DNA from 3 places in the Streptomyces sp. NBC_00872 genome. Region 3 is predicted to be linked to each of the others. Evidence: riboswitches for the same ligand, from Rfam matches in the RefSeq annotation. Region 3 holds a riboswitch; each other region holds the start of a gene.
What was found. A riboswitch is a leader RNA that binds a small molecule or an ion and turns the genes downstream of it on or off. The one in region 3 is predicted to bind cobalamin.
Positions count from the first base shown of each region.

Region 1: another riboswitch for cobalamin. It lies ahead of metE (5-methyltetrahydropteroyltriglutamate--homocysteine S-methyltransferase); the one in region 3 lies ahead of OG214_RS16615 (CbtB domain-containing protein).
Region 2: another riboswitch for cobalamin. It lies ahead of OG214_RS08965 (prenyltransferase/squalene oxidase repeat-containing protein); the one in region 3 lies ahead of OG214_RS16615 (CbtB domain-containing protein).

Region 1 covers NZ_CP108806.1:7,746,273-7,753,854, reverse strand. The annotation lists gene OG214_RS33215 (pyridoxal phosphate-dependent aminotransferase) at 1-214, opposite strand, end outside; gene OG214_RS33210 (winged helix DNA-binding domain-containing protein) at 344-1,477, opposite strand; gene OG214_RS33205 (aminoglycoside phosphotransferase family protein) at 1,698-2,741, opposite strand; gene OG214_RS33200 (hypothetical protein) at 2,911-3,336, shown strand; cobalamin riboswitch at 3,549-3,766, shown strand; gene metE (5-methyltetrahydropteroyltriglutamate--homocysteine S-methyltransferase) at 3,929-6,247, shown strand; gene OG214_RS33190 (DUF6328 family protein) at 6,427-6,960, shown strand; gene OG214_RS33185 (VOC family protein) at 7,021-7,401, opposite strand; gene OG214_RS33180 (plasmid stabilization protein) at 7,486-7,582, opposite strand, start outside.
Region 2 covers NZ_CP108806.1:2,078,835-2,086,416, reverse strand. The annotation lists gene OG214_RS08985 (SAV_2336 N-terminal domain-related protein) at 1-440, opposite strand, end outside; gene OG214_RS08980 (AAA family ATPase) at 433-1,362, opposite strand; gene OG214_RS08975 (hypothetical protein) at 1,359-3,545, opposite strand; gene OG214_RS08970 (hypothetical protein) at 3,793-5,205, opposite strand; cobalamin riboswitch at 5,325-5,399, opposite strand; cobalamin riboswitch at 5,496-5,640, shown strand; gene OG214_RS08965 (prenyltransferase/squalene oxidase repeat-containing protein) at 5,754-7,582, shown strand, end outside.
Region 3 covers NZ_CP108806.1:3,891,976-3,899,557, forward strand. The annotation lists gene OG214_RS16605 (NAD(P)-dependent oxidoreductase) at 1-91, shown strand, start outside; gene OG214_RS16610 (CbtA family protein) at 320-1,144, opposite strand; gene OG214_RS16615 (CbtB domain-containing protein) at 1,165-1,389, opposite strand; cobalamin riboswitch at 1,427-1,595, opposite strand; gene OG214_RS16620 (histidine phosphatase family protein) at 1,652-2,386, shown strand; gene OG214_RS16625 (GlsB/YeaQ/YmgE family stress response membrane protein) at 2,415-2,678, opposite strand; gene OG214_RS16630 (TIGR03086 family metal-binding protein) at 2,876-3,445, opposite strand; gene OG214_RS16635 (DUF6597 domain-containing transcriptional factor) at 3,509-4,543, shown strand; gene OG214_RS16640 (GNAT family N-acetyltransferase) at 4,700-5,287, shown strand; gene OG214_RS16645 (Mut7-C RNAse domain-containing protein) at 5,292-6,026, shown strand; gene OG214_RS16650 (hypothetical protein) at 6,107-6,598, opposite strand; gene OG214_RS16655 (YnfA family protein) at 6,686-7,036, shown strand; gene OG214_RS16660 (SDR family NAD(P)-dependent oxidoreductase) at 7,291-7,582, shown strand, end outside.

The sequences.
Region 1 (7,582 bases), 3.9 Mb from region 3:
CGTCCACACCGTTCGTCAGGAGTACGGACTCCGCCTCCACCCCGTTCTCCCGGGCGACGGCCTCGGTCACCTCACCCAGCAGCCCGCGCGGATACCGGTGGAGGTCGGCCGCGTTGGCGACGACGCGGGCGACCGCCGCCGGAGAGGGTCCGGTGGCGCACTCGTTCCAGTCGAGGCGCAGGCCGGAGGTCCCCCCGTGAACAGTGCTCTGCATATTCGTTCCGTTCCATGGGGTGTTTCCGCGGCCACCGGAGAGTTTCTGCTCAAGGTGAACTCCCCCATGGAGAAGGGTGAATTGCCGACCACGGGGCGAAGATCATTTCCGCGCCCGACCTGGCGGTTCTCAGCTGTCGGCGGCCGTGATGTGCACGTGATCGATGTCTTCGTCCAGGAAGGTGGCCAGGGCTTGGCCTTCGGTGTGGACGGCTTCCTGTTCCGCGGTGGAGAGGGAACGAAGTGGGGTGATGGCGAGTCGGCTGTCGCGCACGGTCCAGGTGGCGGAGACGCGTCCGTCGACGAGAACGGCGCGCAGACCGGCGACGGACAGACCGAGGTGGGCGTCGTCGATGATGCGACCGCGGTCGTGGTAGCCGAGGATCACATTGTCGAAGGCCGGGAGGAAGCGGACGGGTGCGGGGGTGTCGGGGTGCGGGCGCGGCGCATCGGGCAGGTCGAGGAGTTCGCGGCCGCGTTCGTCGCGGAAGGTGACGAGTTCCTCGCGGACGGCCCTGACGGCGGCGGGGAGTCCGGCGAGGCCGCACCAGGCGCGGATGTCCGCTGTGGCGGCGGGCCCGTGGACGGCGAGATAGCGCCGTACGAGCTGTTGCCCGGCCGGGTCGGTCGCGTCTGCCGGGTCGGCCGGGTCGGTCCCGTCGGTCGCGTCGGGGGAAAGCGGATCGATGTCGCGTCCGAGCCAGGTGGCCAGGGGCAGGTTACGCACGCCTGACCTGCTGTGCCACAGCCCGCGGGGCGGGAGCTGGACCATCGGAATCAGGGCGGCGACGAGCAGTTCGCCCAGGGCGCGGCGTGGTGGCGTGGGCCAGCGGTCCTGGAGCGCCTGCACGAGTTCGGCCATGGTGCGGGGCCGGTGGTCGGCCATGACCGCCCTGCCCGCCGCGGCGACCTCGTCGAGGTCGATGCCGGCGAGTTCGCGTCGATAGGTCGCCAGCACCCGCCGGCGCAGCATGGAGTCATGGCGGGCGCGCCAGGCCAGCGCGTCGTCGGCGGTGACGAGATGGACGGTACGGCGCATCAGATGTGTGCGCACGACCTCCCGCCCTGTCAGCAGATCGTCCAGCGCGTTCGGCTCGAAGCCGCGGAGCCGGGACCACAGACCGATGAACGGCTCCTGCGGTTGTTGTGCCTGCATCCCGCACAGATGGGCCACGGCGTCGCGGACCGGTGTGTCGGCACGGTCGAGCAGATACTGACGGGCGAGGGTCGCGCGGTTGAGGGCGCGGCTGTCAAGGATGGTCATGTCTCCCTCGGACAGCGCCCCGCGCGCCAACGGGACGCCGGCGCGGAGCGGTTCGGGCGTTGGAGGGGTCGGCGCATGGACCACGATCACAGGGATAGCGGACAGACCGTGTCCTATACAGAAGACAGAACGGCGGACGGCGGAAACGTCCGTGGGGTTCGCGGCGCGTCGTACTGGTGGTGCTCGGTACCGCCGGTGAGGCGCTCAGTCGGGCGGCCGGTCAGGCCCGGCTCCCGTGCTCGTGCTCGTGCTCGTGGAGGATGGCTTCGACGATCCGGCGCGACTGTGCCACCCGCGCGGGGTCGGAGCCGGCGAACTCGACCCAGGTGATCAGGGCTTTCCACAGTGCCCAGCCACGGCCACGGACCCAGGTGCCGTGGTCGGCCCGCAGCGCGGTCCGGAACGCCTTGCGGCTCGTCCCCGACAGCAGCGTCCAGGCGATCACCACATCGCAGGCCGGATCACCGACACCGAAGCAGCCGAAGTCGATGACGGCGGCGAGCCGGCCATCCCTGACCAGCAGGTTCCCCGCCGCGACATCTCCGTGGAACCAGACCGGCGCCTCCTCCCGGACCGCCGCGAGAGCCGCCTCCCACACCGCCGTGGCCGCCGCCCCGTCGATCAGATCCCCCAGCGTGCCGATCGCCCGCCGGGTTTCCTCGTCGTAGACCGAGGGCGGAGCACCGCGGAAGCCGGAGTGCGACGCGGGCGGCGGTCCGCCGGACGCGTCGATCCGCGCCAGCGCGTTCAGGAACCCGGCCAGCGTGACGGCGAACCCGGTCAGGTCGTCGATACGACCGGCATCGGCGCTCTCCCCCTCCAGCCAGGGGTAGACGGACCAGTGCAGCGGATAGCCCTCGCCGGGCGCGCCCTTCGCCAGCGGAACGGGCACGGGGAGCGGGAGGCGCGGTGCGAGGAACGGCATCCACCGCTGTTCCTGGCCGACCTGCCCCGCGTACCCGGGACCGCTGGGAAGCCGAACGGTCATGGTGTCACCGAGGTGAAAGGTCCGGTTGTCGTTCCCGCCGACCGCGACAGGCCTCACGGGGAGCCCGGACCACCGGGGAAACTGCGTGCCGACCAGCCGCCGTACCAGCGCCGTGTCGATCGGCGGCACAAGGAGTCCCGTCGCCCCGTCCCCCGACCCGTCCCCCGGTCCTGCGCCCCGACTGTCCCCCGGCCCGTGCCCCGGTCCGTGCCCCTGCCCGTCCTCCGGCCCGTCCTCCGGTCCTTCGCCCGCTCCGGGCTGTCCGTTGTCGCTCATACGCCCCAGAGTGGTCAGCCTGCCCGCCGGCTGACAACCGAATTCCGCAGGTGCCGAGTCGTCAAAAGCCGGTCCTGGTCTTCTCGTCGTAAGGGACGCGAGGGATACGGATGTCCGCGACGTCGTCCGTGCGTGCTCCCGAGCCACGGCTCCCGCATAGGCTGGGACAGTGCCGAGCCTGCCAGTGCGAGATTACGGTCGAGTCGTAACTGTTGGGGCGTGGGCGGTCATCGCGACGATCTTTCTCGGATGGGCGAGCTTTCTGGTCGCCTTCGGCGTCTTCGAGCTCGGCCGGACGGGCGAGACGGAGCGCGTCAAGATCTCGTCGTGCCACTCGGAAGGGGGCGGGCGAGGGCCGAGCTACGTCGTGTGTGTCGGACGCGCTGTGGATGGCGGGACACAGGACGAGGTATCGGTGCGTTACGACGGCAGGCCGGGCGAGACAGTGGTGGTGGAGGAGACGCTGTTGGGCCCCAGCCCGGTTGTCGAGAAGGGCTTCGTCGAGTGGGCGGTGATCCTGGTCTTCCCGCTGCTCCCGCTGGGGATCGGCGTCCTGTGTGTGGCTCTCGCCGTGCTTGCTGCCCGGAGGCCGTGACTCCGTTCAGGCGTGCGCCGTCTCCCGCGAGCGCGTGAGCCGGACCGGGGCACTCCGACCGGGGCACCGGTCACGTACGGCCGCCCGCCCGGGACCGCTCCGCACCCGGTCACGCCCCGCACCCGGTCACGCACAGTTATCCGGATCGACCGCGTGTCTCATGTCACATTCCGGAATGTGAACAGAGGTGACCAGGAGGTTGCCCGCGCTCTAGCCTGGCTGGTGCAGCTGGTTCGCCCTGCCCGCCAGGCAGACGCGTCGTAAGAGGGAACCCGGTGGGAATCCGGGACTGCCCCGCAGCGGTAAGTGGGAACGACCGCCGTCATACGCACTGGATCCGGGCCGGATCTGGGAAGCGACGGCCAGTAGGAATCTGTCTCGGCAGATGTGCCCACGAGTCCGAAGACCTGCCCGTTGCCCGTACGCGAACGATCGCGTGCGGCCATCCCGGTGACCTCGTGGGCGGGTCGGCGTACATACCAGACGGACAGGCGCGCGCGACGGCGCGGAACTGTGCCGCTCGGTTCGTCACCCCTTCGCGCTCGCGTCCCGTCTCCGGGATCCAAGGAGACATCTCGCGAAGGAGATTTCCGTGACAGCGAAGTCCGCGGCCGCGGCAGCACGGGCCACCGTGTACGGCTACCCCCGCCAGGGCCCGAACCGGGAACTGAAGAAGGCCGTCGAGGGGTACTGGAAGGGCCGCGTCACCGCCGACGCCCTCCGGGAGACGGCGGCCGGCCTGCGCCGGGCCAACTGGCGGCAGCTGGCGGACGCCGGCGTCCACGAGGTGCCGACCGGCGACTTCTCGTACTACGACCATGTCCTGGACACCAGCGTCATGGTCGGTGCCGTACCGGCGCGGCACCGTGACGCCGTCTCGGCCGACGCGCTCGACGGCTACTTCGCGATGGCCCGCGGCACCCAGGACGTGGCGCCGCTGGAGATGACCAAGTGGTTCGACACGAATTACCACTACCTCGTCCCCGAACTCGGCCCCGACACGGTCTTCACCGCCGACTCCGCCAAGCAGGTCGCCGAGCTCAAGGAAGCCCTCGCGCTCGGTCTCACCGCCCGCCCGGTGCTCGTCGGCCCCGTCACCTATCTCCTGCTCGCCAAGCCCGCCCCCGGGGTGGCCGCCGACTTCGAACCGCTCACCCTGCTGGACCGGCTGCTGCCGGTCTACGCCGAGGTGCTCGCGGACCTGCGCGCCGCCGGCGCGGAGTGGGTCCAGCTCGACGAGCCCGCCCTCGTCCAGGACCGCACCCCGGCCGAGCTGAACGCCGCCGCACGCGCCTACCGTGATCTCGGCGGCCTCACCGACCGCCCGAAGCTGCTCGCCGCTTCCTACTTCGACCGGCTCGGTGACGCCCTGCCCATCCTCGCGAAGGCCCCGATCGAGGGCCTGGCGCTCGATTTCACCGACGCCGCGGCGGCCAACCTCGACGCCCTGGCCTCGGTGGGCGGACTGCCCGGCAAGCGGCTCGTCGCCGGTGTGGTCAACGGCCGCAACATCTGGATCAACGACTACGAGAAGTCCCTGTCCATCCTCGGCACCCTCCTCGGGCTCGCCGACCGGGTCGATGTGGCCGCCTCCTGCTCCCTCCTGCACGTACCTCTCGACACGGCCGCCGAACGGGACATCGACCCGCAGATCCTTCGCTGGCTCGCCTTCGCCGTGCAGAAGACCACCGAGATCGTCACCCTGGCCAGGGGACTGGCCCGGGGAACCGGCACCATCGCCGCCGAGATCGCGGCCAACCGCGCCGACCTCGCCTCCCGGACGAACTCCCCGATCACCCGCGACCCGGCCGTACGGGCCAGGACCGCCGCCGTCACCGACGCCGACGGCCGCCGCTCCCAGCCCTACACGGAGCGTGCGATCGCCCAGCGCGCCCATCTCAAGCTGCCGCTGCTGCCGACGACCACCATCGGCTCGTTCCCGCAGACCGATGACCTGCGCACGGCCCGCGCCGCGCTGCGCACGGGACGTATCGACACCGCCGGATACGAGGAGCGCATCAAGGCCGAGATCAACGAGGTCATCGCCTTCCAGGAGAAGACGGGCATCGACGTCCTGGTGCACGGCGAGCCCGAACGCAACGACATGGTCCAGTACTTCGCCGAACAGCTCACCGGCTACCTGGCCACCCAGCACGGCTGGGTCCAGTCCTACGGCACCCGCTACGTCCGCCCGCCGGTCCTCGCCGGCGACATCTCCCGTCCCGAGCCGATGACGGTGCGCTGGACCTCCTACGCCCAGTCGCTCACCGGGCGCCCCGTCAAGGGCATGCTCACCGGACCCGTCACCATGCTGGCATGGTCGTTCGTCCGCGACGACCAGCCGCTCGGCGACACCGCCCGCCAGGTCGCCCTCGCCCTGCGCGACGAGGTCGACGACCTTGAGGCGGCAGGCACGTCCGTCATCCAGGTCGACGAGCCCGCCCTGCGCGAGACGCTCCCCCTGCGCGCCGCCGACCACGCCGCCTACCTCGACTGGGCCACCGAGTCGTTCCGCCTCACCACCAGCGGCGTACGCCCGGACACCCAGATCCACACGCACATGTGCTACGCCGAGTTTGGCGACATCGTCCAGGCCATCGACGACCTCGACGCCGACGTCATCAGCCTGGAAGCCGCCCGCTCCCATATGCAGGTCGCGCGCGAACTCGCCGTACACGGCTACCCGCGCGAAGCGGGCCCCGGTGTGTACGACATCCACTCCCCGCGCGTGCCCGCCGCGGAGGAGGCGGCGGCCCTGCTCCGCAAGGGACTGGAGGCCATTCCCGCCGAACGGCTGTGGGTCAACCCCGACTGCGGGCTGAAGACCCGCGGCTGGCCCGAGACCCGCGCCTCGCTGGAGAACCTGGTCACCGCGGCCCGCACAGTCCGCGCGGAACTGCCCGCCTCCTGATCAGGAGCTGCCCGTCTCCTGACCCCCCGGCGGCCGGGGAGGACACGTCTCGTGTCCTCCCCGGCCGTCCCGCGGAGCTTTCCGCGGCGGAGGGCAGGGAAGCCAGGCCCCCCGCCAGGCCTCTTGTGCGAAGGCCGGGGTAGGCGGACGGCACCGAGCCGCTACCTCCCGGAGGACGAGTGAACCCCAGCGACACATCCCCAGAAGCCGCTTCCCCGGAGGCGCGGTCAGGCACCGGTGCCCGGAGAGGCCGCGAGGAGACCGCCGATGAGCGGGCCGACAGGCGCTGGCAGGAACTCATCCAGGAGATACGGGTGACGCAGACCGGGGTGCAGATCCTCTTCGGATTCCTGCTGACCGTGGTCTTCACACCGCACTTCCAGGCCCTGGAGCAGACCGACAAGACCATCTACATCGTCACCGTGGTGCTCGGCGCGCTCGCCACGGGAGCGCTGATCGGGCCGGTGGCCTTCCACCGGATCGTCTCCGGACGGCGCATCAAACCCCAGGCCGTCGTGTGGGCTTCGAGGCTGACGTTCACCGGTATGGTCCTGCTGCTGGCCACCCTGACGTCCGCCCTCTTCCTGGTACTCCGCGCGGCCACCCACAACGGGTTCGTACCATGGCTGGTCTCCACCGTGGTCGCCTGGTACCTGCTGTGCTGGTTCGCCCTCCCCCTGTGGGCCCGCTACCGCCTCACCGACAACGACTGACCGAAGACACCTGTCGGTACGGCGCGACCGGCCGGGCCTGAGCAGACCCGGCCGGTGCCGTCAGGGCAGGGCGGCCAGTGTGAAGGGGTGTCCGGCCGGGTCGGAGTAGATCCGTGTGTCGCGCGGGCCGCCGTTGTCCTTCGTCTCCAGCGGCCTGGCGCCCAGGCTGATCGCCTCGCGCTCCGCCTCGTCCATGTCGTCCCGGGCCACCAGGATCCGCAGATGCGCCTGCTGGGAGCTCTCGGGACGCGGCCAGCTGGCGGGCGCGTGGCCATGATCCCTGCGGATCGCGAGATGGACCCCGTCATGGCCGACGATCTCCACGAAGTCCGGGTTCTTCCCGATCCGGGTCTCGGCGTCGAGGAACGTCGCGTAGAAGCCCGCGAGTTCGACAGGTTCGGCACTGTCCAGGACGAGCACGCTGGTCTTGGTCACCGTCATGGGGGAACGCCTGCCCGCTGTTACGGCGCACACACGTGGCGCAGCTCCGGCCCGCTCGGCGTGGGCGGCGGATCCCGCCGGGGGTCAGCGGCCGAGGGCCTTGGCGAGCTGCTCCTTGGTCATGGTCGAGCGGCCTTCGACACCGCGCTTCCGCGCCTCGGCGTAGAGCTGGTCCTTCGTC
Region 2 (7,582 bases), 1.8 Mb from region 3:
AGATCGGCGCCGCCGCCGGGCAGCCGTTCGTGCAGGGGCAGCGCGCCGCCCGTCTCGCTCGCGCCCTGGTCGGCCGCCCGGTCGGCCGCGTCGGCGGGCCGCTCCGCCGCGGGCGGCCGGTCCTGGCCGGCTTCCGGGGGCGTGCTGTGCGGCGAAGGGGCGGGCCGCGGCAGGGTGGCCGCGAGCCAGAGGGCCTCGGCCAGCGCGGTGGCGTCCAGCTCGGCCGCCGTCGAGCGGAGTCCGGAGAACACGCGGGAGAGGCCGTCGGACGGGCCGTCGGACGGCTCGTACGGCGCGTCGTACGAGCCGTACGGTGCGTGGGTCGAGCCGTACGGTGCGTCGGTCGAGCCGTACGGTGCGTCGGTTGTCGAGCCGTACGGCGTGTCGTACGCCGCTTCGTCCGGTCCCCGGTCGTCCGGCGGGCGCCGGTCGTCAGGCACGCGACAGCTCGCGCAGCAGCAGCTCCACCAACTGCCGGCGATGGCCCTCGTCCGGTGCCGAGCCGCCCGACATCACATGGACCGCGTTGAGCAACTGGTCGACGGCCAGGGTCTCCCCGCCCTCGACACGCGCCACGAAGTCCGTGATCAGATCGCTCAGCGGGCTCCCGTCCTCGATGTCCAGCCGAAGATGCGCCATCACCATCCGGCGCAGCAGCGGAATCGTCGGCTGCGGCATGGTGTACCGGATGCAGCGGCGCAGAAAGGCCGCCGGGAAGTCGCGCTCGCCGTTGCTCGTCATCACGATGAAGGGGAACTGCGTACAGCGCACCCGTCCCCGCTCGACCGCGTGCCGCTCGTCGCCGCCCCACTGCCGTACGTCCACGACGTCGTCCTTGTACCGGGCGAGTTCGGGGATCTCGTACTCACCGCGCTCCAGTACGTCGAGCAGATCGCTCGGCAGATCCAGATCGCTCTTGTCGACCTCGTCGATCAGCAGGGCCCGTGGCCGGCCGGACGGCAGCAGCGCGGTGCCCAGCGGCCCCAGTTGCAGGAACGGCGCGATGTCGTCGACCCCGTCGGAGCCGCCCAGCCGCTGGGCATGGATACGCCCCAGCGCGTCGTACCGGTAGAGCGCGTCGGTCAGTGTGCTGCGCGAGGTGATGTGCCAGCGCAGCGCGTCGCCCAGCTTCAACTCGTTCGCCACCTGCTCGACCACGGTCGACTTGCCCGATCCGGCGGGGCCGGTCAGCAGCAGCGGGCGGCGCAGATGCAGGGCCGCGTTCACGGCCTCCACGAGACCGGGCGGCGGCTGGAACTCCTTGCCCATCGCGCGCCGGGGGAAGGTGCGCCAGGGCGGCGGATCGGCGATTTCGACATCACGAGGAATCCCGTCCCCGGTGTAGTACGGACTCCAGGTCATGAGAAGCTCCCGTGGGTCGGGTCGGGGCCGCCTTCGAGCCAGGCGCAGAAGTCGAGCCATTCCAGGTCGTGCCAGACGGTTCTCAGATCGGCGAGCCGGCCGCTCTCCGGATCGGCCGGTACGGAGCCGAGACCGCCGCCGGAACCGGCGCCGGAACCGGCATCGAGGTCGTCGCCGGGGCCGTCCTCGGGGCCGCGCGGGCCAGGGCCGTCACGCCAGCGGCGCCGGTAGGCCTCGGCCAGCTCCGCCGGCAGCCTGTCCCAGAACGTGTCCACCACGGTCCGTTCCGCCGCGGTGAACTCGCCGTCGCCGTCCGGCCACACGACGATCGGCGCGTACGCGAGCAACAGCTCCATGACCTGTTCGAGCTGGGCGGGGCGGTGGCCCAGGGCGAGCGCGCGGGTGTACGCGCCCGAGCGCAGCCGGTCGCCCAGCTCCTGCGGCCGGCCCGTCTCCCGCTCGCTCAGCCAGTCGACGGGCGCGGTCTTCGCCGCGCGCGAGGCCATCCGTTCGAGGCCGGAGCGGGCGTGGTCGTTGATCCACCACAGATGCGCGGGCGGGTTCAGCCGGTGGCTCCACCGCAGCACCACATCGTGGTGGACCCCCAGCCGTACCCCGAAGTCCGTCTCCTCGGGCTTCCAGCGCGTCAACAGCCCGGCCGGTACGGCGATGTCCACCTGGCGCAGGGGCGAACCCCGCAGCCGCGCGTGGCGTCGCGCCCAGCCGATGGCCTCCCCGAGTCCGGCCTCCACCGCGTTCTGGGCGGGGACACAGGGGAGTTCCGTACGCTCGCACACCTGCCCGCCGTCCAGCAGCCACAGCCCGAGGGACTCGGGCCAGCCGTCGGCCACGGTCGCGTGCAGACCGATGACCAGCCGCATCCGCCGGGCCGCCACGCCCCTGCCCAGTTCCTCGCGGGCGTCGTTCAGCTCGATGCGGGCACCGGTCGACTCCGCCCAGGCGACGGCCTCGGGGGCGGTGAGATCGAGCGAGGCGTCGAGCGCGAGCGCGGCGACGAAGCGGGCGAGCGGCGCGGTACGGCTGCCGCCCACGCGAGGCACGCGCAGGATCAGCGACTCCAGCAGATCACGCAGCAGTTCGGTGCCCGAGGACTCGGGGAGCCGCCGGCGGGTGTCGGCGGGCAGCGGGGGCAGCGCCCTTCGGAGCCGCTCCGTGGTCAGCGCGCCGCCCATCCACGAGGTGAGGAAGGAGTGGGTGACGAGACAGATCCGCAGACCGTCCACCACCTGAAGGGCCCGGACGAGCGGTGGCCGGGGTCCGGCCCCGGCCGCCCCTTGCCCGCCCCGCTCCTCCTGGTCCTTCCTGATCCGGTCCCGGACGCGGTCCCGGAGTTCGCCGACGGCCGGCAGGGTCCACTCGGCGGGCCACGCGCCGTCCAGTCCGGCCGCGTCCAGCGCCCCGCGCAGCTCCTCGGCGCCGACCGGGCCCGGACCCTCCGTATCGCGGTGGCAGGCGTTGCGCGCCAGCCAGAGCGGTTCGGCCGCGAAGTGATCGCCGTCGTGCTCCAGGGAGACGACGTCCTGACCGGTGACGGTCCGCCGCAGGGCCTCCCTGGCCGCGGAGATCCCGACGAAGGCGCCCTCGCCCGGCAGTCCCCGTCTGAGCAACTCGTCGAGACGGCGGCTGAACGCGAGGTCGTACGCCTCCTGGCCGGTTTGGGACGACATCAGCAGGGAGAGCCGGGTGCGCCCGCCCCGCACCCCCGACCCCAGCGCCTTCAGATCGGGCACCGCCCCGGCGGCATGGCAGGTGTCGACGATCCCGATGACCCCGTCGACACCCGGCTCCTCGACGGCCTGGACCAGCAGTTCGCTCACATTCACGGCGGTGCTCAGGGTGTCCGGCCGCGAGTCCCCGGCCATCAGATAGAGCGTCGGCTGCGAGCCCGGGGTGATCCCGTGTCCGAGGAACGCCAGCACCAGCGTGGCACCCGTCTCACCGGCCCGGCCGATGGCCGCGCGGACGGCGGCCTCGATACGGGCCTGGGTCAGCCCGGGACCGTAGAGCAGCGGCAGCGGGGTGCCGGGGGACGCCTCGCAACCGCCGAGTCCGCCCGCCATGAGCGTGGCGGACAGCTCCCGCGCGGCGTTCTCCAGCTCGGTGAGCGTTCCCATGGCGCTGTTCTGCGGGGCCACGACCAGGAGCAGTCTGGGACCCGTCATACGTCCACGGACCTCCCGCCCACTCCACCCGAACACACCTCGCGCGGCACGGCGAGACCGAACGCCCGCGCCGGGGAGCCGAGTTGCCCCGGTGCGCCGCGAGTCCGTCGAGACTAACAAGCCGTTCGGACAGCCCGGTCCATATCGCCGGCTCCGAGGTCTCGGGTTCTTCCTTGCTCGCGGTGTTCCGGTGCGGGTCCGGGCCGTGTCGCCGTGAGGCGTGGACCCGCACCGGAAGGGAGTGGGGTCAGACGCCCCAGCGCAGGGCGATGGTGTCGCCCACGTCGATCACCTTGTTACGGGCGGCGCCCGCGAAGGCGGTGCCGTCGACGCTGACCTTCCAGGTCGAAGTCCCGCTGTTGGCCTTGCCGTTGACCGCGGTGACGGTGCCGGTGCCGGATGAGGGGGTGACACTTGTCACGCAGCCCGCCGGGGTAGCCGCGGTCGTGGCGGCCGTCAGGACGTCGCCGAGGGTGGTCGTCGTGCCCGTGGGGGTGAAGGCCACGGAGCAGACCTTGAGGCCGCCCGCGCCGTCGTCGACCGTCACGGCCAGTGTGGTCGCCGTACCCGCGGTGAAGGTGCTCTGGGCGGCCCACCGCGGGGCACCGGCGGTGACGGGGACCGGCGGGGCGGTGGTGAAGCCGCCGCCCGCCACCGCGCGCAGTCCGTCGATGGACGCGTAGGCGGAGGGCGAGGTGTCGCCGGGGAGGTATCTGAAGCCGCCGCCGGGGTTGAACTGCTGGGCGATCAGGAAGTCGACCGGGGTCTTGCCCATGGAGGTGAGGAAGTCGCCGGTCTGTGGGTTGACGCCGCAGGCGTTGAGCCCGGAGACGGCCCAGCCGTTGGAGTCGGTGTTGGCGCCGAACATGGCGTTGAAGGCGCCGGAGTTGCTGACGAGTTTGCTCTTGAGGAAGGCCTTGGCCTGGCTGATGTCCGTATCGGTGTTCGGCACGCCGGAGGCGCAGAGGGCGGCCATGGAGGCGCCGGTCATGTCGATGTCGCTCGCGGCGGCGAGCTGGGCCGGGTTGCCCTCGGCCTTGCTGTAGTTCCAGCCGCCGTCGTTGTGCTGGTTGGCGCGGATCCGCGTGATCATCGCGTCCAGCAGAGCCTGCGGCACCCGCTGTCCGCCCGCCTGGGTTCTGGCGCCGCCGAGGGCGAGCGCGGCGAAGACCGTGCCGTTGTAGTTGGCGGACGGCCCGAAGTAACCGGTCTCCGCGGTCTGCCAGTAGGAGTAGATGTCCGCGATGAGATTGCGGGAGGCGGACACGCGCGCGGGATCGACGCCTGCCGCGTACGCGTTGAGCGTGCCGCGTTCGTAGTCGGTGACCACGGGCGAGGCGGACGGCCACCCGGCGGTGGCCAGGAGGTTCCGGTAGACGGTGCGGGCGTTCTTGGTGGCGTCGCCGCCCGGCGTGACGTCCACGGCGGCCGTGCCGGCCGCGGCGAAGGCGCTGAACACCCACTCGTTGGACAGACCGGCGCCCGCGTACGAACCGTCCGCGGCCTGGAGGGATTCGAGGTAGGCGACACCGTTGGTCTTCGAGGTGGCGATCTGCGCCGGGGTGGAGGTCGCGGCCGCGGGCGGCACCGTCAGGGCGAGAGCCCCCAGCGCCGCGGGGACGGCGAGCGCGACGCGGCGGGACGTGAGAGAACGGGACATGGCCTGCTCCTGGGATGAGGGACGCCGGCCTGGCACACCGTTCTCGCGGCGCAACGCCGGAGACGGGCGGGGCCGCCGTCCGGACGCGTGGTACGGCTTCCTGTGTCTCGCCGCCATATGGGCATTCGGGCTCGGGACAGCCCCCGCCGTCCCATACCGCTGCGCGTCAGCCCCGGATTCCCACCGGGTTCCCCCACATGGCAGCCCCGGACGCTACCCGAGGGATCACCGGCCCGCCAGACGCCCCGGCCGCCGCCCGCCGCAGGGGGAACGGACGCGGTCCAGGCCGCCTTGACGCTGTCTTCACAGGCGTGTTCCAATCCGGCTGATAAGCGAGCAGCTCCAGGGGAAGCCGGTCGGAATCCGGCGCTGACCCGCAACCGTAGGCCCGACGCAGCACGGGCGAGCCGGACTGCCTGGAGCGCTGGATCAGCGAGAAACGCCGTCGCGGACTACGGCGTGGTTCGATCGGCCTCCCCATGACATGAGCCGTGTGACGGGGGTCTTTTCACCACGCGCGAGCCGCCCGGACAACACGAGGGGCCGTGGTGGGGACCGCACAGGGAGCAGACCGGCGCGACGCCGGGCGGAGACGACCGGTGTCGCTGATATCGGCGGCCCTTCTCGCCTTCGGTGCCGCCATGGCGTTCGTCACGGGAACGCCCCTCGCGGCGGCCGACCCCGTCGGGGACTGCACGGCCACCAGGGGCGCGGTGGTCGCCGTCGACTTCGGGCCCTTCGGCGGCACGGTCGAGCGGGGCTGCGACACCACCCCCACCACCGGCTACGAGCTTCTGCACGAGGGCGGGTTCACCACGGAGGGCACCGAGCACGACGGCCCCGCCTTCATCTGCCGTATCGGTTCCGGATCCTTCAACTCCGGTACGCGGTACCCGACTCCCGACAAGGACGACTGTGTACTGACGCCGCAGGCCACCGCCTACTGGTCGTACTGGATCGCCTCGCCCGGACAGGACGAGTGGTCCTACAGCCCGCTCGGCGCCATGGACCGCGAGCCCGAGGCGGGCGATGTCGACGCGTGGGTGTTCGGCGGCACGGATGTCGGCGGCACCACCGGCAGACCCAGCTTCACGCCGGATGAGGTACGCGCCGGTGGCGGCGGCCCGTCCGAGCCCAGCGGCCCCCCGACCCTTCCCGCGGGTGAGGTGGACATTCCCGCCGCCGCCCGGTGGCTGACGGGCCGGCTCACGGACGGCGAGCGGGTCGTCGACGAGGGCGCCGACAGTCCGAACCACCTCCTGACGACCGAGGCCGCCTACGCCCTCGCGGCGTCCGGCGGCGGGAGCGGCCGTCTCGACAAGGTCACGGCGTTCCTCACGGCCAGTACCGACGCCTACGCCTATCCCGGCGGCGAGGACGCCCCGCCCGACGCGACCGCCGCCGCCCGGCTGGCCCTGCTCGCCGAGATCACCGGAGGCGACCCGCGTGCCTTCGCGGGCCATGACCTGCTCGGCGATCTGGTGGAGAACGTCTGCGCGGCCGGTCCCGAGTCCGGCGGTCCGGCGCCCGGCTGCACGGCGAAGGGCGACTTCCCCGGTGCCTCGTACGCCGACGGGCAGGCGCTCGCCGTGCTGGCCGTGGTGCGCGGCGGTCTTCGTCCCCCGGCCGGGACCGTGGAGCGGCTGACCCAGCTCCAGTGCCAGGACGGCGGTATCACCAGCATCCTGATCCGTCCGGGTGAGTACTGCGACGGCGATCCCGCGACCACCGGGCTCGTCGCCCTTGTCCTGGACAAGGCGGGCGGCCGGGCCGACGCCGTCGGCAGGGCCCGCGCGTATCTCAGGAAGGCCCAGCGCCAGGACGGCGGCTTCCCCGGCTACACCGGCTCCGCCACCGGCAGTGTGACCGCCACCGCCTACGCGGCCCAGGCGCTGCGCGCCCTCGGTGACACGGACCGGGCGGACGCCGCCGTCTCCTGGCTGTCCGCACGGCAACTCCCGGACGGCGGCTTCGGATTCGAGGAAGGGGCCTCGGACGCGGCCCTCTATCCGACCGCCCCCGCCGTACTCGCCGGCGTGGACACCAGCCTGGTGACCCTGACCACGGAGCGGCCCGAACCCACCCGGCCGCCGACCACCCCGCCGACGGCTCCCCCCACCACCCCGCCCGGCGCGGGCCCGGACCTGAAGAAGGGCGTCGCGTACCTGACCGGCCCGGACCGTCTCAAGCAGGGGCGGTACTACACGGCAGGCGGCGGCCGGGCGGACTTCGGTCTCACCATCGACGGCGCCTTCGCGCTGGCCGCGACCGGCCACGACAACAACGCCCTGCGCGGCATCGTCGACTTCCTCGACAAGCGCGGCGAGGACCCCGAGGGCCGTACGGTCCACGACTGGACGGGCGTCGGCACCGAGTA
Region 3 (7,582 bases):
TACGATCACCCGCGCCGACGTCGCCCGCGCCATGCTGGATTTCGTGACGCTCCCGGAGACGGTCCGGCACGCCGTCGGCGTCAGCAACTGACGCCCGCCCGACGCCCGCCCTTCTCCGCGCTCATTCCTTCCTTCCCGACGCGGGCTCAGGTCCGGCCTTCCCTACGCGGGCTCAGGTCCGGGTCCGGGCTCGGGCCCGTGCCGGCGAAAGGGATGAGAAGAGCGGAGAGGGGCGGCGGCGGTCGGTACATCGGACGACAGGGACGTCGGCGGACCGGGCGGGCGTCGGCGGACCGGGCGGGCGTCGGCGGACGGAACGTCAGCCGGCAGTCCGTACCGGTGAGGTGACACCGCCGGCGTCCACGCCCGCCGCGGAGACACCCTGGCCACCGGGCCGCAGTACCCGCTCGGCCAGCGCGCCGAAGATCAGCCCGAAGGCCGTCCACAGCAGCGCCTGCACGGCGACCGATGCCAGCCGGAATTCCCAGAGGAGAGCGGCCGGGAAGGTCTCCCGAACGGCATCGGAGTTGCCGGGCAGGACGAGACAGGCGACCGCCACGGCGACGACATATCCCGCGCCGGCGACGACGGACGCGTTCCAATTGCCCAGCTTCGGAGCGAGCCGTCTGCCCGCGATGACGGCGACGACGGCCAGCAGCACGCTGAGCACGATCATCAGGAAGAACAGCGTGGTGCGCTTGCCGATGGTGTCCGGGTTGCCCACCGCGGGCGGGGTCGCCGGATACTTGAGGAACGGCACCAGATAGACCGTGGTGAAGGCCGCTCCCGCGATCAGCGCCGCGGTCGCCCTCGGTCCGAATCCGCCGATCCTGCCCAGACAGACGGAGAAGACCAGCGAGGCGATTCCGCCCAGGGCCACTCCGTACACGAGGACTCCGGTGGCCAGTCCGAACGTCGACTGGACCGGCCTGGTGACCAGTTCCTCCTCCTCTTCTTCGCCGTGCTCGTGCGTCGCTCCCGGTGCGTGCGCCGCCGCCGGTGCCGACTGGGTCTCCTCCAGCGCGATGGAGTCCCGTACGGAGGGCTCACCGGCCAGATACGCCAGCGCGAACGCGAAGAGCCCGGCCAGCACACCCGCGATCATGCCGCGGACCAGGAGAGTTCTGACGGTGGAGGCAAGCATGTGCGTGATCTCCGTCAGCGTCAGTGGCAGGGGAAGCCGAGGAGATGACGGCCGTCGTGCACCCACTCGTGCACACCCTCACCCGAGAACACCGACGTCGCGCCCTGCTCGGCGCCGACGAAGTACAGCAGGACCAGCATCAGCGTGCCCACGAACACCGCCCACGGCAGAACAGCGCGCAGTGGAAGCGGGGTCACCGTGACGCTGACGGGCGAAACGGTCGGCGGGGCTATGGACTCAGCCATGGCGGAACCTCCTTGGGGAACTCGCGTCCCATTCGATGGAGCTCGAACGACGGCCGTCGGGTCTGACTGACCGGGCTCCACCGCGCTGTCACACGGCCGACACCCGGCATACAGTGGCGCGACCGTGCCGGACTCTCACCGGACTTCCGTCCCGCCGTCGTGATATCGACGTGAAGGTACCGCGAACCGGCAGACGGGCCAAGAGGACACCGATCAGCGGCAGGCGTCGAAAGACCGTCGGAACCGGAACGAGGAGAGCCGTATGACGACCCGGGTGATGCTTGTCTCACCGGCCTTCAGCACGGCCCTGCGCGAGGCCCGTTTCCCCGAGCGCACCGACCACGGCGCCACGGACCCGACCCCGGCCCGGGGCGCGGACGCCACTACCGGCACCGCCGGCGTCACCACCGGCACGGGCACCCACTCCGGCGCCGGCGCCGGCGCACCCGACACCGTCGACGCACCCGACACCGTCGACGCACTCGACCCCCTCGGGCTCCGGCAGGCCGAAGCCGTACGGGAGACCTTCCCCCGCGCCGCCGCCCTCTACGTATCCCCCTCGCACCGCTGTCGCCGTACCGCCGAGATCCTGGGCCTGGACACCGAGCCGCTGTCCGACCTCGCCCCCTGCGCGATGGGCCGCTGGCAGGGCAGAACCCTCGATGAGGTCGTCGGCGAGGAACCGGAGTCGGTGGCCGCCTGGCTCTCCGATCCCGCGTCCGCACCTCATGGCGGGGAATCCCTGCTGACCTTCCACACCCGCGTCGGTCACTGGCTGGACGGCCTCGGCTCCGATTCCGGCGAGGACTCGGGCGGACATGTCATCGCCGTGGCGGAACCCGACATCATCCGCGCCGCCGCCGTCCACGCCCTCGGTGCCTCCCCCCAGTCGTTCTGGAGGATCGACGTACAGCCTTTGTGCGTCATCGAACTCAGCGGGCGCGACGGGCGCTGGAATCTGCTCGCCGGCCGTCCCCTGCGCACCGCCGCGCCCTGAGGATCCCCGCACACCCCGACGAAGTCGGTCAGCGGCGCGCCTTGGCCCGGTCGAGCGCGGCGACACCCACCGCCGCCAGACCTATCTGGATTATCCACTCGACCCAGTCAGGACCGTCCGTATTGGCGACCCCGACGGCCGCCGCCAGGGCCGTACCGATCAGGGCCGCGACGATACCGACCACGATCGTCCACAGCACACCGATGTGCTGGCGCCCGGGGACGACGAGCCGCCCCAGCACGCCGATGACGATACCGATCACTATGGCCGTGAAAATGCCGGAGATCTCCATGCCCGCTCCTTCTCACCACACTCGCTGTTGATCGCGGTGTATGTCAGAACGTCTGCCCGCCGAATATGCGTTCAGTCCAGGAGTGCGATAGTTCGCCAGTTCGGTTTGAGGGTCATGGGCGGTGGAAGGGCGAACGTCCACGCGAGATAGCGCACGAGATATCGCGGGAGGTATCGCGGGAGATACCTCGGGAGGCGCTACGCGCGGCTCCAGTGCGGGTCGCGCCCCGTCGCGGCCAGCAGCACCTCGAACGGTCCGGCGTCCTCCGTCACCTCCACCGGCTCCCCGAACACCCCCATCTTCCTCGCCATCGGCGCCAGCGCCGCGAACTCCTCCCCGAGCATCTCGACGAGCGCCGGATCCGGGTCGTACGGCTGCCCCGTCGCCCGCGCCAGATCCCATCCGTGCACGGCCAGATCGCCGAGCACCATCGCACCCACCGTCCTGGCCGGCAGCCCCATGGCCCCCGAGGTGCCCTCATCCGCTCCGGGCGCGTCCCAGGCCGCGACGAGCCGCACGGTCTCCTCGGCGAAGCGCTCGCGCCACTCCCCCGCCAGATGCTCGGGGGCGGCACCGAAATCGGCGTCCTTCTTGGCAGCCAGCGCCTGGAAGTTGACGACGACCTGGAAGAGATGGTCGGCCAGGGCGTGTACGTCGTACTCGTCGCACGGAGTCGGTGCGGCGAGCTGGTCATCGGTGATGCCGCGGACGACGGTGACGGTACGGTCGGCCGCCACCTCCAACAGTTTGCTGATCTTGTCGCTCATGGCCCCGACCGTATGAACCGACCGCTCTCGGCGTCTTGAACAAACGCGACATAGGATCCGTCCATGGCCGGTCCACGGCGTGACACGCGGGGCATCGTCGACGCCCCGGAGCTGTTCGCGCGGGTACGTTTCCGACGCCGCGAACCGGCGCCGGCCCTGCGGCCGTACCTGGAGCACTACTGGCTGATCGACTGGGATCTGCCCCAGCCGTACGTCTCCCATGTCGTGCCGCACCCCTCGGTGAACGTGGTCTTCCAGCGCTTCGGACACGGACCCGACAGCCCGCCCTTCGCCGAGGTCTCGGGCATCGGGCTGGAACTGTTCACCCAGCGGCTCGAAGGCCGGGGCCGGGTGTGCGGGGTGCAGTTCAGACCCGGTGGCTTCCGGCCGTTCGCGCCGCGGTGGCCCGTGTCGGAGTGGACAGGACGGCGGGTGCCCCTCGGCGAGGTCATGCCCACGACGGACGCGGACATCGAGACGGTGCTCGGCCCCGCCGAAGCCGAAGAGTCCGAGAAGGAGATCGGGGAAGAGTCCGGGGAGGAGACCGCGGAGAAGGCCAAGCAGGAGGCCAGGCAGGAGAACGCCAGGGTGGCCGCGCTCGACACGTATCTGCTGGGAGTCGGCCCGCGGCCGGACCCGGGGGCCGACCACGCCATGGCGCTGACCGACCGGATCAGGACCGACCGTACGATCCGGCGCGTCGCCCAGCTCGCCGAGGCGGAAGGGGTCTCCACACGCTCGCTGCAGAGGCTGTTCGCCACCTATGTGGGGGTGGGGCCGAAGTGGGTCATCCTGCGCTACCGGATCCATGAGGCGCTGGAGCGCGCCGAGTCGGACGCGGGCACGGTCACCGGCGAAGGCCCCGAGGCCGACGCCGCCCCCCGCGACGGCTCCAGCTCCGGCTCCCTGTCCAGCCCCGACCCCGATCCCGGCTCCGGCTCCAACTCCGGCTCAGCGTCGGCACCGGACTCCGGCCGACAGGTCGACTGGGCGGAGCTGGCCTCCGAACTCGGCTACAGCGATCAGGCACATCTCGTACGCGACTTCACGGCGACCGTCGGAGTACCGCCGACGGCCTACAGCCGCTCGGGCCTCTGAACCAGCCGCTCCCACGCCCTCCCGGACCGGACCACGTCCCCGCCCCTGCCCTTACCTCTGTGCGGCACTGCCGTAACTTCACGTTCCGCTACGGCGCCGACGGCCAACGCGCCGTTCCCGGCCCATATGTCAGACCCCCGCCCTACAGTGCGTGACATGGAGCGTGACATGGAGATCAAAGCACCGCGCGTACGGCTCGAACCGTGGTCGGAGACCGATCTCGGCCTTCTCCGCGCGGCGAACACGCCGGAAATGATGACCCATCTCGGCGGTCCCGAGACGGAGGAACAGCTTGTCAAACGGCACAGACGGTACGTCGACCTGAGCGCGGACCGGACGGGCAAGGGCCGTATGTTCCGCGTCGTACTGCTGCCGGACGGTGAGGCGGTCGGCACGATCGGGTTCTGGGAGAAGACCTGGCAGGGACAGGAGGTGTACGAGACGGGCTGGGGCGTCCTCAGCGCGTTCCAGGGACGGGGCATCGCCGCCGCGGCGACGGCGGCCGTCGCGGAGAGGGCGCGCGCCGAGAAGAAACACCGCTATCTGCACGCCTTCCCTTCCGTCGACAATCCGTCGTCGAACCGACTGTGCCGCAGGGCCGGTTTCTCCCTCCAGGGCGAATGCGACTTCGAGTTCCCGCCGGGGAATGTGATGCGCTGCAACGACTGGCGGCTGGACCTCGACGCCGACCCGCCGCCGACCCGGAATGCCCTGGCCCGCTGCCCTCCTCCAATGACATCCTGACGGCGTGAACGGACCGGAGATCCAGATCAGCTTCGCCTCTGAGCTGCGCTTCTTCGTGGCGGCCGAGCGGCGCCAGGGACGTACGGCCGTGGTCACCGACGGCAAGTCCACACTCGGCCACGCGGTCGAGTCGCTCGGCGTCCCGCTCACCGAGGTCGGGCGGCTGCTCGTCGACGGCCGCGAAGTGCCCGTCGCGCACATCCCCGCCGCGGGCGAATCGATCGAGGTGCAGGCCGTGAGCCGGCCGCAACGCGTGCCGGGCGCGCCCCTGCGCTTCCTGCTGGATGTCCATCTCGGCACGCTCGCGCGGCGGCTGCGGCTCCTGGGCGTCGACGCGGCGTACGAGAGCGAGGACCTCGGGGATCCGGCGCTGGCCACCTTCTCCGCCACGGAGCGCCGCGTGATGCTGTCCCGTGACCGCGGGCTGCTGCGGCGGCGCGAGATCTGGGCCGGGGCGTATATCTACAGCGACCGCCCGGACGACCAGCTCCGGGACGTACTGGAGCGCTTCGCGCCCGCCCTCGCGCCCTGGACACGCTGTACCGCCTGCAACGGCGAACTGGGCCCCGCCGACAAGGACTCCGTCCAGGAGCGGCTGGAACACGGCACACAGCGTTCGTACGACGTCTTCGCGCAGTGCCGGACGTGCGGCCGGGTGTACTGGCGGGGCGCGCACCACGCCCGGCTGGCGGCGATCGTGGAGGCGGCGGTACGGGAGTTCGGCAACGCGGCCGCGTAGCCACAGGGCGGGCAGGTCGGACGGGGCGGGCAGTCGTAGCGGAGGCGACGGCGCGTCCGCGCGGATCGCCGTGCCGGAGTTCAGAAGACGTACCGGTCGCCCGTGTCCGGGACCAGCACCCGGTGCTGATGGTTCTCGGGGTTGCGGTCACTCGCGCCGCCGCTCCAGGCGGTGTCGATCCGGACGACCACCTCGTCCGGCCGCCCGACCGTCCTGAGGTCGACCGTGATCTCCGGGCCCCGTCCGAGCGCGCGGAGGTGACCCGTACGGCACAGCACCACCCGCTCACCGCCCCAGAGACAGGCGGACGGCAGTGAGAGGTCGTGCATCAAAGGGGCCGAGAAGTGCAGTCGTACGGTCGCGTCCGTCAGCCCGGACGGCCCGTGGTTCCCGGTCTGGATCCGAAGCGTCAACTCGCCGCCCCACAGCGACACATGCCCGTGGTGCGACAGATCGGCCTCCGGCTCGACGGCGCCGGAGACCCGGGAAGCACCGGCACCAGGACCCGCCCCTGTCATGACCACCGTGGCCGCGGACACCACTACCAGCAGCGCGTTACGCATGACACCCATGAGGGGAACATACTGATCATCGCATCGCAATAGCGATAAATCGTCACCCCGGCGCGTCTCCGATCACCCGCATGGCACGCTGTTCGCATGCTCGTTCTCCGCTCCGCCGCTCTCTTCCTGCTCGCCGCGGTCTTCGAGATCGGCGGCGCCTGGCTCGTCTGGCAGGGAGTGCGCGGTGACGGCACCGGAGGCGGCCGGGGGTGGATCTGGATCGGCGCCGGGGTCATCGCCCTGGGGGCGTACGGCTTCGTCGCCACGCTCCAGCCCGACGGTGAGTTCGGCCGCATCCTCGCCGCGTACGGCGGGGTCTTCGTCGCCGGTTCGATCGCCTGGGGCGCGGTCGCCGACGGCTACCGCCCGGACCGCTGGGACATCACGGGAGCGTTGGTGTGTCTGGCCGGTATGGCGCTGATCATGTACGCGCCCCGCGGCCACTGAACCGACCGGCGGCCTCACAGCCCCGCGCACGGCTCACACCACGGCCCCGCGCACGCCCCCGCCCCGGCCCCGGGCACGGCTCACGCCCTGCCCGCCACTCCACGGGCACAGTTCACTCAAGGTCCACACTTCGCACGGTCCGTGCTCCGGCGCGTCCGCACTCCGGCGCGGTCCGCGCTCCGGACAGACAGCACGTCGGCCCGTACCCCTGCCTATCCTGGCCCCACATCGATCACACGCGCGAGGAGTACGTCATGACCGCCGCGGGGACCCCCATCGCCGTCATCACCGGAGCGAGCAGCGGCATCGGTGCCGCCACCGCGCGGCAGCTCGCCGCGGCCGGCTACCACGTCGTCGTCACCGCCCGCCGCAAGGACCGTATCGAGGCGCTCGCCGCGGAGATCACCACAGCGGGCCATCTCGCCACCGCCTACACCCTCGATGTCACCGACCGCGCGGCCGTCGACGCCTTCGCCGGCGAACTCGGCCGCTTCCCCTCCCTGAACGTCCTGGTCAACAACGCCGGCGGCGCGCTCGGCGCCGACC